DNA from 3 places in the Streptomyces violaceus genome. Region 1 is predicted to be linked to each of the others. Evidence: riboswitches for the same ligand, from Rfam matches in the RefSeq annotation. Region 1 holds a riboswitch; each other region holds the start of a gene.

Region 1 (3,264 bases):
TGAGATCGGGCGCGGTGGAATGGGAGAGGTCTGGCGCGCGTACGACGAGACGCTCGCCAGAGCGGTGGCCGTCAAGCTGCTGCTGCCCCAGGACACCGACGTCACGGCGGCCTCCCGGTTCCGTCTGGAGGCCCAGACCGCCGGGCGTCTCAACCACCCCAATCTGGTCGGTGTCCTGGACTTCGGCGAGTACGACAACCGGCTGTACCTGGTGATGGAACTGGTCGAAGGCGACAGCCTCGCCGGGGTGCTGGCCGCCTCCGGCGCGCTGCCCGCCGAGCGGGTGGCCGATCTCGCCGCGCAGGCCGCCTCCGGGCTCGCCGCCGCACACGCGCAGGGCATCGTCCACCGTGACGTCAAACCCGCCAACCTCCTGCTGGACGCCCACGGCACCCTGAAGATCGGCGACTTCGGCATCGCCCGCTTCCTCGACGACCCCGGCGCCGCGCTCACCGCCACCGGCCAGATCGTCGGCACCGGCCTCTACCTCGCGCCCGAACGCGCCCTGGGCCAGCCCGCCGGCCCCGCCTCCGACATGTACTCCCTGGGGTGTCTGCTCTACCAACTCCTCAGCGGCCGACCGCCTTTCCAGGCCGACACCGCCGTCGCGCTCCTCCACCAGCACCTCGATTCCGCGCCCGTACCGCCCCGCGAGCTCGGTGTCGCCGGACTCCCGCCGGCCTTCGAGAACTACCTGCTCGGCCTGCTCGCCAAGCAGCCCGAGGACCGGCCCACCGCCCAGCGGACCGCCGAGTGGTTCGCCGGCGGTGCCTGGCGAGGGCTGCCCGAACCGCTGCCGGAGGCCGCGCCCCCGGTGACGTCCGCCACGCCGAGGCCGTATCCGGCCGCCGAGACCCGCAACCCGGCCACGTACGCGCTGCCCGGCGCCCCGGGGCTGCGCACCGGACGCACGGCCCAGGCCGGGCGTTCGCGTCGCGCCGCGCCTCGGGGCGGTCCCGGCAACCGGCGCAGAGCGGCCGCGACGGTCGCCGCGGCGGCACTCTTCGCCGCCGCGATGCTCGCCGGCATGCTGTGGTTCTCGCCCGACGACACCGCGACGGAGGGCACGGAACCCGACGCGTCCCCCTCCGCGAGCAGCCCCGCCGCCACGCCGCCCGCCGGCTCCGCCTCGCCCCTCTCCTCCGCTCCGGCGGAGGACACGACTCCGGCCGCCGGCACTCCGGCCGCCGGCACAGTGGCCGATATCACCCCGTCCACCACCGCGCCTCCTCCCCCGACCCCCGCCGAAGCGACACCCAGCCCCACGACCCCGGCGCAGGAGACGGCCGACCCACCGCGACAGGCGGAAAATCCCCAGCAGGAGAAGCCCCGTCAGAACTGGGAGAGCGGGGACGACGATGACGACGGGGGCGACGACTGAGCGGCCCTGCGCCGGTGTGCGAGCGGACGCCCCCTCGCGCGCCCCCTCGGGTGGCTTGTCATCGTCCTTATCTCGGCACTACTGTCACCACGCCTTGGTGAACGGGAAAGCCGGTGTGATGCCGGTGCGGCCCTCGCCACTGTGAATCGGGAAGTCCGGCTCCGGCCCTCACGGGCAGCCACTGGGTCCTAGGGCTCTGGCTCCACATTCCCGTCTGCCGTGCGACGCCTGGCACGCACGCTCGCCGCGTTGCCGAACCGCCCACGTGGCTCCGCCACGAGGGCGCTCCGGCGCCTTGCGATCGCACGCGCCAGACGCCGCACGGCCCGCCCTCCGGGCGGACGACGGGAATGTGGAGCCAGAGCCCTTGCCCCGGGAAGGCGGAGTACGGGCGGTGGTACCCGTAAGCCAGGAGACCGGCCAAGGCGCGTCAACCATCCACGAGGTGCTGGAGAGGGTCTGCTGAGCCATGCACATAGCCGAGGGTTTTCTGCCGCCCGCACACGCGGTCGCCTGGGGCGTCGCGTCGGCGCCGTTCGTCGTCCACGGGGTCCGGTCGCTCACCCGTGAAGTGCGCGAGCACCCCGAGAGCACCCTGCTCCTCGGTGCCTCCGGTGCCTTCACATTCGTTTTGTCCGCCCTGAAACTGCCGTCGGTCACCGGCAGTTGCTCCCACCCCACCGGGACGGGCCTGGGAGCCATCCTGTTCCGGCCACCCATCATGGCGGTGCTGGGCACCATCACCCTGCTCTTCCAGGCGCTGCTGCTCGCACACGGCGGTCTGACCACGCTCGGCGCCAACGTGTTCTCCATGGCGATCGTCGGGCCCTGGGCCGGATACGCCGTGTACAAGCTGCTGCGGCGGTACGACGTGCCGCTGATGGTCGCGGTCTTCTTCGGGGCGTTCTTCGCCGACCTGTCCACGTACTGCGTCACCAGCGTGCAGCTGGCGCTCGCCTTCCCCGACCCGGGCAGCGGGTTCGTGGGGGCGCTCGGCAAGTTCGGCACCATCTTCGCCGTCACCCAGATCCCGCTCGCGGTGAGCGAGGGGCTGCTGACGGTGCTCGTGATGCGGCTGCTGGTGCAGTCCAGCAAGGGCGAACTGACCCGGCTGGGCGTGCTCCTCGCCAAGAAGCAGTCCGTGACCGAGACCGAGGTGGCAGCCCGATGAAGAAGAACACGAAGATCAACATCCTGCTGCTGCTCGCCGTGGTGGCGCTCGCCGTACTGCCGCTCGCGCTCGGCCTCGGCGACCACAAGAAGGAGCCGTTCACGGGCGCCGACGGTGAGGCGGAGACGGCGATCACCGAGATCGAGCCGGACTACAAGCCATGGTTCTCGCCGCTGTACGAACCGCCGTCCGGTGAGATCGAGTCGGCTCTGTTCTCCCTCCAGGCGGCTCTCGGCGCCGGTGTCCTCGCCTACTACTTCGGTCTGCGCCGCGGCCGGCGGCAGGGTGAGCGGCAGGCGCGGGAGCGGGACGCCGAGGAGTCCACGGCCGAGAGGGCCTGAGCCGCGTGCTGCCGATCGACGCGGCGGCGCACAGCAGTCGCTGGCGCCGCCGTCATCCCGTGGACAAGGCCGTGCTCGGTCTGGGACTCACCGTGCTGGCCATCTCGCTGCCGCCCTGGCCGGGCGCGGCCCTGGTGCTCGTGACGGCCGTGTCGCTGCTGCTGGGGCCGGCCGGTGTGCCCGGCCGCCGGCTGTGGCGGGCCTACCGCGTGCCGCTGGGCTTCTGCGTGACCGGCGCGGTCACGCTGCTCGTGCAGGTCGGCGGGCCGGAGGGCTTCGTCTCCCTCGCGGACGACGGGCCCCTGCGGGCCGGGGAGTTGCTGCTGCGCACCTCGGCGGCCTCCCTGGGGGTGCTGCTGTTCGCCTTCACC
Region 2 (3,264 bases), 6.9 Mb from region 1:
CAGGACCAGCGCGAAGGAGACCAGGGCACCGAGGAACGCGCCCGCGGACACCGGGACGACACCGCCGCCCACGCCCAGCACGACGATGACGACCGCGCCCGTGGAGGCACCCGAGGACACCCCGAGCACGAACGGATCGGCGAGCGGATTGCGCAGCAGCGACTGCATCACCGCCCCGCACACGGCCAGTCCCGCCCCGCACACGGCCGCGAGCAGGGTGCGCGGCAGCCGCAGCTGCCAGACGATCCCGTCCCGGATCGGCGTCAGGTCGGAGCTGCCTAGCCCGATGTGCGCCGCGACGACGGACCACACGTCCCCGACCCGGATGTCGGCCGGTCCGATGGTGATCGCCAGGGCCATGGAGACCACCAGCAGCAAGGCGCCCGCGACACCGAGCGCCGGTCCGCGGACGGTCACTTCACGAGCCCGAACTCACGCAGTCCGGCCGCGACCTTCTCCACGCCCTCGACCGTGCGGATCGTCGGGTTCATGGCCTGCCCGCTGAGCAGCACGTACCGCTTGTGCCTGACGGCGTCCATGTTCTTGGTGACCGGGTTGGACTCCAGAAAGGCGATCTTCTTGGCGGCGGACTCGGCGGTCTGCGAGTCGCGGGTCAGGTCGCCGATGACGAGGACATCGGGGTTGCGGTCGGCGACCGTCTCCCAGTTGACCTGCGGCCACTCCTCGTGTGTGTCGTCGAAGGCGTTCTTCGCGCCGAGGGCACGGGTCATGATGCCGGGCGCCCCGCAGCAGCCGGCCATGTAGGGCGACTCGGAGTTGGCGAACCAGTACAGAAGGGAGACGCCGGAGGCGTCGACGCCCCGCGTGGCCTTCTTCATCCGCTGCTGGAGGGAGGCCACGAGCTTGTCGCCGCGGTCCTTCACTCCGAACACGGTCGCGAGGTCCCGCACCTCGCCGTAGACGGCCTCAATGCCCAGCGCCTTGTCGCGCTTGCCGTCGCCGCCCCCCGAGTTGTCCTTGCCGGCGCAGTCGGACGGGGAGACGTACGTGGGCACGCCGAGCTTCTCGAACTGGTCGCGGGTGGCGACGCCGCCCGTGCCGAGGGTGGAGACGAAGGACGCGGCGACGAAATCGGGGTCGGAGTCCAGGACCCGTTCGAAGGAGGGGTTGTTCTCGGCGATGCGCGGCACCTTCGCGTTGGCCTTCTCCAGCCCCTTCATCACGGGGTCGGTCCAGGTGGCCGTGCCGGCCATGCGGTCGGCGAGGCCGAGGGAGAGCAGGATCTCGGTGGTGCCCTGGTTGAGGGAGACGGCGTGCCGGGGCGCCTTGTCGACTCGGACCTTCCGGCCGCAGTTGTCGAGTGCGGCGGCCGCCTCGGCCGTCGGGGCCTTCGAGCCCCCGCAGCCGGTCAGGAGCAGGGAACAGGCCGCGAGCAGAACGGCGGCACGGGCGGGTCGGGCGAGGGGCAAGGAAACCAGTCCTCAGGCGTCGAGGGCCCGATCGCGGAGCCCGGTCGTACGGTGCTCCCCCGCCGCCGGCCGGCCGCGGAGGCCGCCAGCAGGTCTTCGGACTCGGGTTCACCCGGTGCGAGGCGCCTTCCCGTACGGCACACGAGCCGTTCAGTGGCAGAGGCCCCGCCCGTCCCCCTCACCGCTGCGCGTCAGTTCCGGATTCGCACCGGATTCCCTGACCCACGTACATGGGTTCGACTGGCCTCGGCAAGCTATCACGGAGGGCGTCGGGGAATGACCGCGCACCCTGCGTCGTTGCCCGGACAGCAGCTCTTCCGCGACTCCCGAGGAGGCCGCCGGTGTACGGCGACGACGCAACGGTCCGCAGGATCCTCACCGAGCTCGGCGACACCTGGGCCGTGGTGGGCCTGTCGTCGAACCGGCAGCGCGCGGCGTACGGCGTAGCCGCGGTGCTCCAGCGGTACGGCAAGCGCGTCGTGCCCGTGCACCCCAAGGCGGAGACCGTGCACGGCGAGCAGGGGTACGCGAGTCTGGCGGACGTCCCCTTCGACGTGGACGTCGTGGACGTGTTCGTGAACAGCGACCTCGCCGGAGCGGTCGCGGAGGAGGCGGTCGCGAAGGGCGCCGGGGCGGTGTGGTTCCAGCTCGGCGTCATCGACGAGACGGCGTACGACCGCACCCGGGCCGCGGGCCTGGAGATGGTGATGGACCGCTGCCCGGCGATCGAGATCCCGCGGCTCGGGTGACGGTCACGACCGGCGGGCCCGCTCCATAATGAGCGCATGACCCACGCCTCCCCGCCCGCGGACGCAGGCTCCCCTCGACGTTTCCCGGTCGTCGTCGTGGGCGCCGGACCCGCCGGGCTGACCATCGGCAACATCCTGCGGGCCGCCTCCGTGGACTGCCTGGTGCTGGAGACCGAGACCCGGGAGTTCATCGAACAGCGGCCCCGGGCCGGGGTCATCGAGGAGTGGGCCGTACGCGGCCTGGAGAAGCGGGGCCTCGCCCGGAACCTGCTGGACCGCGCGGAGCTGCACACCGCGTGCGAGTTCCGCTTCGACGGGGAGCGATACCGGTTCCACTACGGCGAGATGACGGGCAGTCATCACTTCGTCTACCCGCAGCCGTTGCTGGTGACGGACCTGGTGCGCGAGTACGCCGACATGCGGGGCGGAGAGATCCGCTTCGGGGTCCGGGACGTGGAGCTGCACGACCTCGACACCGACCGGCCCTCCGTGTCGTACACCTGCCCGGAGACGGGCGAACAGCGGGTGGTGCACTGCGACTTCGTGGCCGGCTGCGACGGGGCGCGCGGGGTGACGCGGGCCTCGCTGCCGCCGGAACAGGTCAAGGTCGCACGGCACGACTACGGCATCGGCTGGCTGGCACTGCTCGCCGAGGCCCCGCCGTCGGCCGACTGCGTGCTGTTCGGCTGTCACGAGAACGGCTTCGCGGGCCAGATGCCCCGCAGCCCGGAGGTGACCCGCTACTACCTCCAGTGCCCGCCGGGCGACGACCCGGAGAACTGGCCGCACGAGCGCGTCTGGTCGGAGCTCCAGCAGCGCCTCGGGGCCGCCGGTGTGCCGCCGCTGACGGAGGGGCGGCTGATCGAGAAGCGTGTGCTGGACATGCACGACTACGTGGTCGAGCCGATGGTGCACGGCCGGCTCCACCTCGCGGGCGACGCGGCCCATCTGGTCGCCCCCATCGCCGCCAAGGGCATGAACCTCGCCCTGCACGACGCCTTCCTGCTCGGTGACGCCCTGGTGGCCCACCTGACCACGGGTGACGACAGCGGTCTGGCCGGCTATGCGCAGGCGTGTCTGCGGCG
Region 3 (3,264 bases), 5.7 Mb from region 1:
CTACCTCGGTGCGGAACAGGCGGCGAGCGTCATCCGCTGCTTCCAGATACAGCGCGTTCCCGAGCTGCTCCAGACCCCCGACTACGCGCGTGCCGCCGTCCAGCTCACCCACGTCGACGCCGGCGCACGCGAGGTCGACCGCCGGGTGGCGTTGCGGATGACCCGGCAGCGGATCCTGCACCGGCAGCCGGGCACGGCCCAGCTCTGGGCCGTGATCGACGAGGCGGCGCTGCGGCGCCCGGTGGGCGGGCCGGCCGTGATGCGCGCCCAGCTCAGACATCTCATCGAGATCTGCCGGCTGCCGCAGGTCACCGTCCAGATCCTGCCGTTCCTCTCCGGCGGGCATGCCGCGGAGGGCGGTCCGGTCACCATCCTGCGGCTGCCCGGCGGCCAGTTGCCCGACGTGGTCTACCTCGAGCAGCTCACCACCGCGCTCTATCCCGACCGGCCGGCCGACATCGAGCGCTACTGGGATGCCATGAACCGGCTGGTGGTCGAAGCCGAGTCACCGGACGAGACTCCGACCATCCTGCACCGCATACTTCAGGAGACCTGAGCGAGGACCCCCGGGGCTCCCGGGGAGGTTCAGCGCTTGAGGGCGACACCGCCGTACTGGTGCACCTCGGCGGGCAGGCCCAGGGCCTCGGCGTCGGGACGCCAGCGCGAGCAGGACGTGACGCCCGGTTCCAGCAGCTCCAGACCGTCGAAGTAGCGGGCGATCTGCTCGGGGCTGCGCAGGATGTACGGGATCGAGCCGCCGTCGTTGTACTGCCCGATGGCCCTGACGTAGTCCTCACTGGTGTCGGTGCTGTCGTACTGGACGAGATAGCTGCCGGGAGGCAGGGCGTCCACCAGCTGCGACACGATCGAGCGCGCCTCGTCGTGGTCCTCGATGTGGCCGAGGATGCCCATCAGCATGAGCGCGACGGGCTGGTCGAAGTCCAGCGTCTTCCCGGCTTCCCGGACGATCGTGCTCGGCTTGCGCAGGTCGGCGTCGACGTAGTTGGTGACGCCTTCCGGTGTGCTGGTGAGCAGCGCGCGGGCGTGGGCCAGCACCAGCGGGTCGTTGTCGACGTAGACGATCCGGCTCTCCGGGGCCACCCGCTGGGCGATCTGGTGGGTGTTGTCCACGTTGGGCAGCCCGGTGCCGATGTCCAGGAACTGGCGGATGCCCTCTTCGGCGGCCAGATGGCGGACGGCGCGGGCGAGGAAGTAGCGGGCGGCGCGGGCCCCGGTCTCGATACCGGGGAAGATCTCGCGGAACGCGTCACCGGCCACACGGTCGACTTCGTAGTTGTCCTTCCCGCCCAGCCAGTAGTTCCAGATCCGGGCCGAGTGCGGAACCGAGGTATCGATCTTGGAGAGCGGCTCCTGCTCGGAGTTCTCCACCTGGTCAGTCATGGACGCTCCTGCGTGTGGTCGTGGAGCTTCACGTTAACCGGTTTGCCCCACGGACAGGATCAACTCCTCGGCGTGGTGGAGCAGTTCGACTTCTCACCAGGCCAGTAGGTCAGCGCTCCACCCGGCCCGTCCTCGGAGGGCGGGAACCGCTCCCGGGCGTTTTCCTACGTGCGGGTACAGTAGGCGGGTCGTCATCACCCGTACAGGGAGAAGCCGGTGCAATTCCGGCGCTGACCCGCAACCGTGAACCGCCCGCCGAGGCAGGCGGTGAGCCGGATCGCCCCGTACGGATCGTGACCGGCTCACGTGCCCGGCGCCCGCCGGTGCACGGCACCGTCGAGGTATACGGAGCCGAGCCGCCGGGGTGTCCCGTGCTGCCCGGCTCCCTCACAGGGAGAGGCACTCGCCGATCATGAACGTCCGCCGCAGCGCCGCGGTCCTGGCCGCCGTCACCGTGATCGGCGCCGCCACGCCGGCCGTCGCCGCGCCGTCTCCTTCGCCGTCCCAGGCGTTCCCCTCCGCTCTGTACGGGGACAAGGATCCCAAGTTCGACGGCGTCTGGCGCCAGTCGCTCGCCCTGCTGGCCCAGGACACGGTGGGTGAGAAGCCGGCCGCCAAGTCCGTGGAGTGGCTGGTCCGGCAGCAGTGCGCGGACGGCGGGTTCGCCCCCTACCGTGCCGATCCGGCCACGGCGTGCGACGCCAAGACCATGGTGGACAGCAACCAGACGGCCGCCGCCGTCCAGGCCCTCGCCGCGCTCGGCGGGCACGACGCCGTCGCCGACAAGGCCGTCGGCTGGCTGAAGTCCGTCCAGAACAAGGACGGCGGCTGGGGCTACGCGCCCGGCGGCCCCACCGACGCCAACTCCACCTCCGTCGTCATCGGCGCGCTCGCCGCCGCCGGTGCGAAGCCGGACCAGGTCGAGAAGGGCGGAAAGTCGCCCTACGACGCCCTGCTGAAGCTCGCCCTCCCCTGCAGCGGGGACGACGACGGCGCCTTCGCGTTCCAGCCCGACAAGAAGGGCGAGCTGACCGCCAACGCGGACGCCACGGCGGCCGGTGTCCTCGGCGCCCTGGGCCAGGGCATGGTGGTGGAGGCGGGCAAGAAGTCCGACGCCACGTGCACGGAGGATCCCTCCACGCCGCAGCAGGCCGCCGCCAACGGAGCCGCCTACCTCACCCAGACCCTCGCCAAGGACGACGACCACCTCACGTCCGCCCTCGCCGGCTCGGACCCCCAGCCCGACCACGGCAACACCGCCGACGCGGTCGTGGCGCTCGCCGCGCAGGGCGACACGGAGCAGGCCGGTAAGGCCGTGCGGTGGCTGGAGAAGAACTCCGCCACCTGGGCCGAGCAGGGCGGCCCCGCCGCCTACGCCCAGCTGATCTTCGCCGCGCACGCGACGGGCACGGACCCGCGTGACTTCGGCGGCACGGACCTGGTGAAGCAGCTCATCGCGACGGGCCCGGCCCCGAAGGCCCCCGAACAGCCCTCGGCGACCGACGAGAAGGACGACTCGGAGTCGGGCTTCTTCGGCGTCTGGTGGTACGTCGGGGTCTGCCTCGTCGCCGGTATCGGCATCGGCTTCCTCTTCACCGGCCGCAAGAAGAGGCAGCAGTCGTGATCCGCCGGGCCGTTCTCCTCCTGGCCTCGCTCCTGCTGTGCGCGGGCGCGGGCCAGGCCCAGGCCGCCGGCTACCGGTACTGGTCGTTCTGGGACCGTGACGGCGACCGCTGGGTCTACGCCACCCAGGGCCCGTCCATGGCCCGTCCCTCGGACGGCGACGTGCAGGGCTTCCGCTTCGCGGTGAGCGAGGACTCCTCCGAGGCGGCCCGGCCGCGCGGCACGGCCGACTTCGGGACC

What was found. Region 1 has a riboswitch for cobalamin ahead of OG542_RS03240 (energy-coupling factor ABC transporter permease). Riboswitches for the same ligand answer to the same signal wherever they lie in the genome.
Region 2: linked by a shared signal. The riboswitch ahead of OG542_RS34505 (ABC transporter substrate-binding protein) and the one ahead of OG542_RS03240 (energy-coupling factor ABC transporter permease) in region 1 are both predicted to bind cobalamin.
Region 3: linked by a shared signal. The riboswitch ahead of OG542_RS28640 (prenyltransferase/squalene oxidase repeat-containing protein) and the one ahead of OG542_RS03240 (energy-coupling factor ABC transporter permease) in region 1 are both predicted to bind cobalamin.

What each region holds. Positions count from the first base shown of each region.
Region 1 is NZ_CP107911.1:699,988-703,251, forward strand. It holds gene OG542_RS03235 (serine/threonine-protein kinase) at 1-1,381, shown strand, start outside; cobalamin riboswitch at 1,438-1,820, shown strand; gene OG542_RS03240 (energy-coupling factor ABC transporter permease) at 1,851-2,552, shown strand; gene OG542_RS03245 (energy-coupling factor ABC transporter substrate-binding protein) at 2,549-2,893, shown strand; gene cbiQ (cobalt ECF transporter T component CbiQ) at 2,899-3,264, shown strand, end outside.
Region 2 is NZ_CP107911.1:7,649,193-7,652,456, reverse strand. It holds gene OG542_RS34510 (FecCD family ABC transporter permease) at 1-417, opposite strand, end outside; gene OG542_RS34505 (ABC transporter substrate-binding protein) at 414-1,430, opposite strand; cobalamin riboswitch at 1,501-1,690, opposite strand; gene OG542_RS34500 (CoA-binding protein) at 1,772-2,179, shown strand; gene OG542_RS34495 (4-hydroxybenzoate 3-monooxygenase) at 2,216-3,264, shown strand, end outside.
Region 3 is NZ_CP107911.1:6,360,162-6,363,425, reverse strand. It holds gene OG542_RS28650 (helix-turn-helix domain-containing protein) at 1-556, shown strand, start outside; gene OG542_RS28645 (SAM-dependent methyltransferase) at 586-1,401, opposite strand; cobalamin riboswitch at 1,562-1,692, shown strand; gene OG542_RS28640 (prenyltransferase/squalene oxidase repeat-containing protein) at 1,814-3,025, shown strand; gene OG542_RS28635 (SCO2322 family protein) at 3,022-3,264, shown strand, end outside.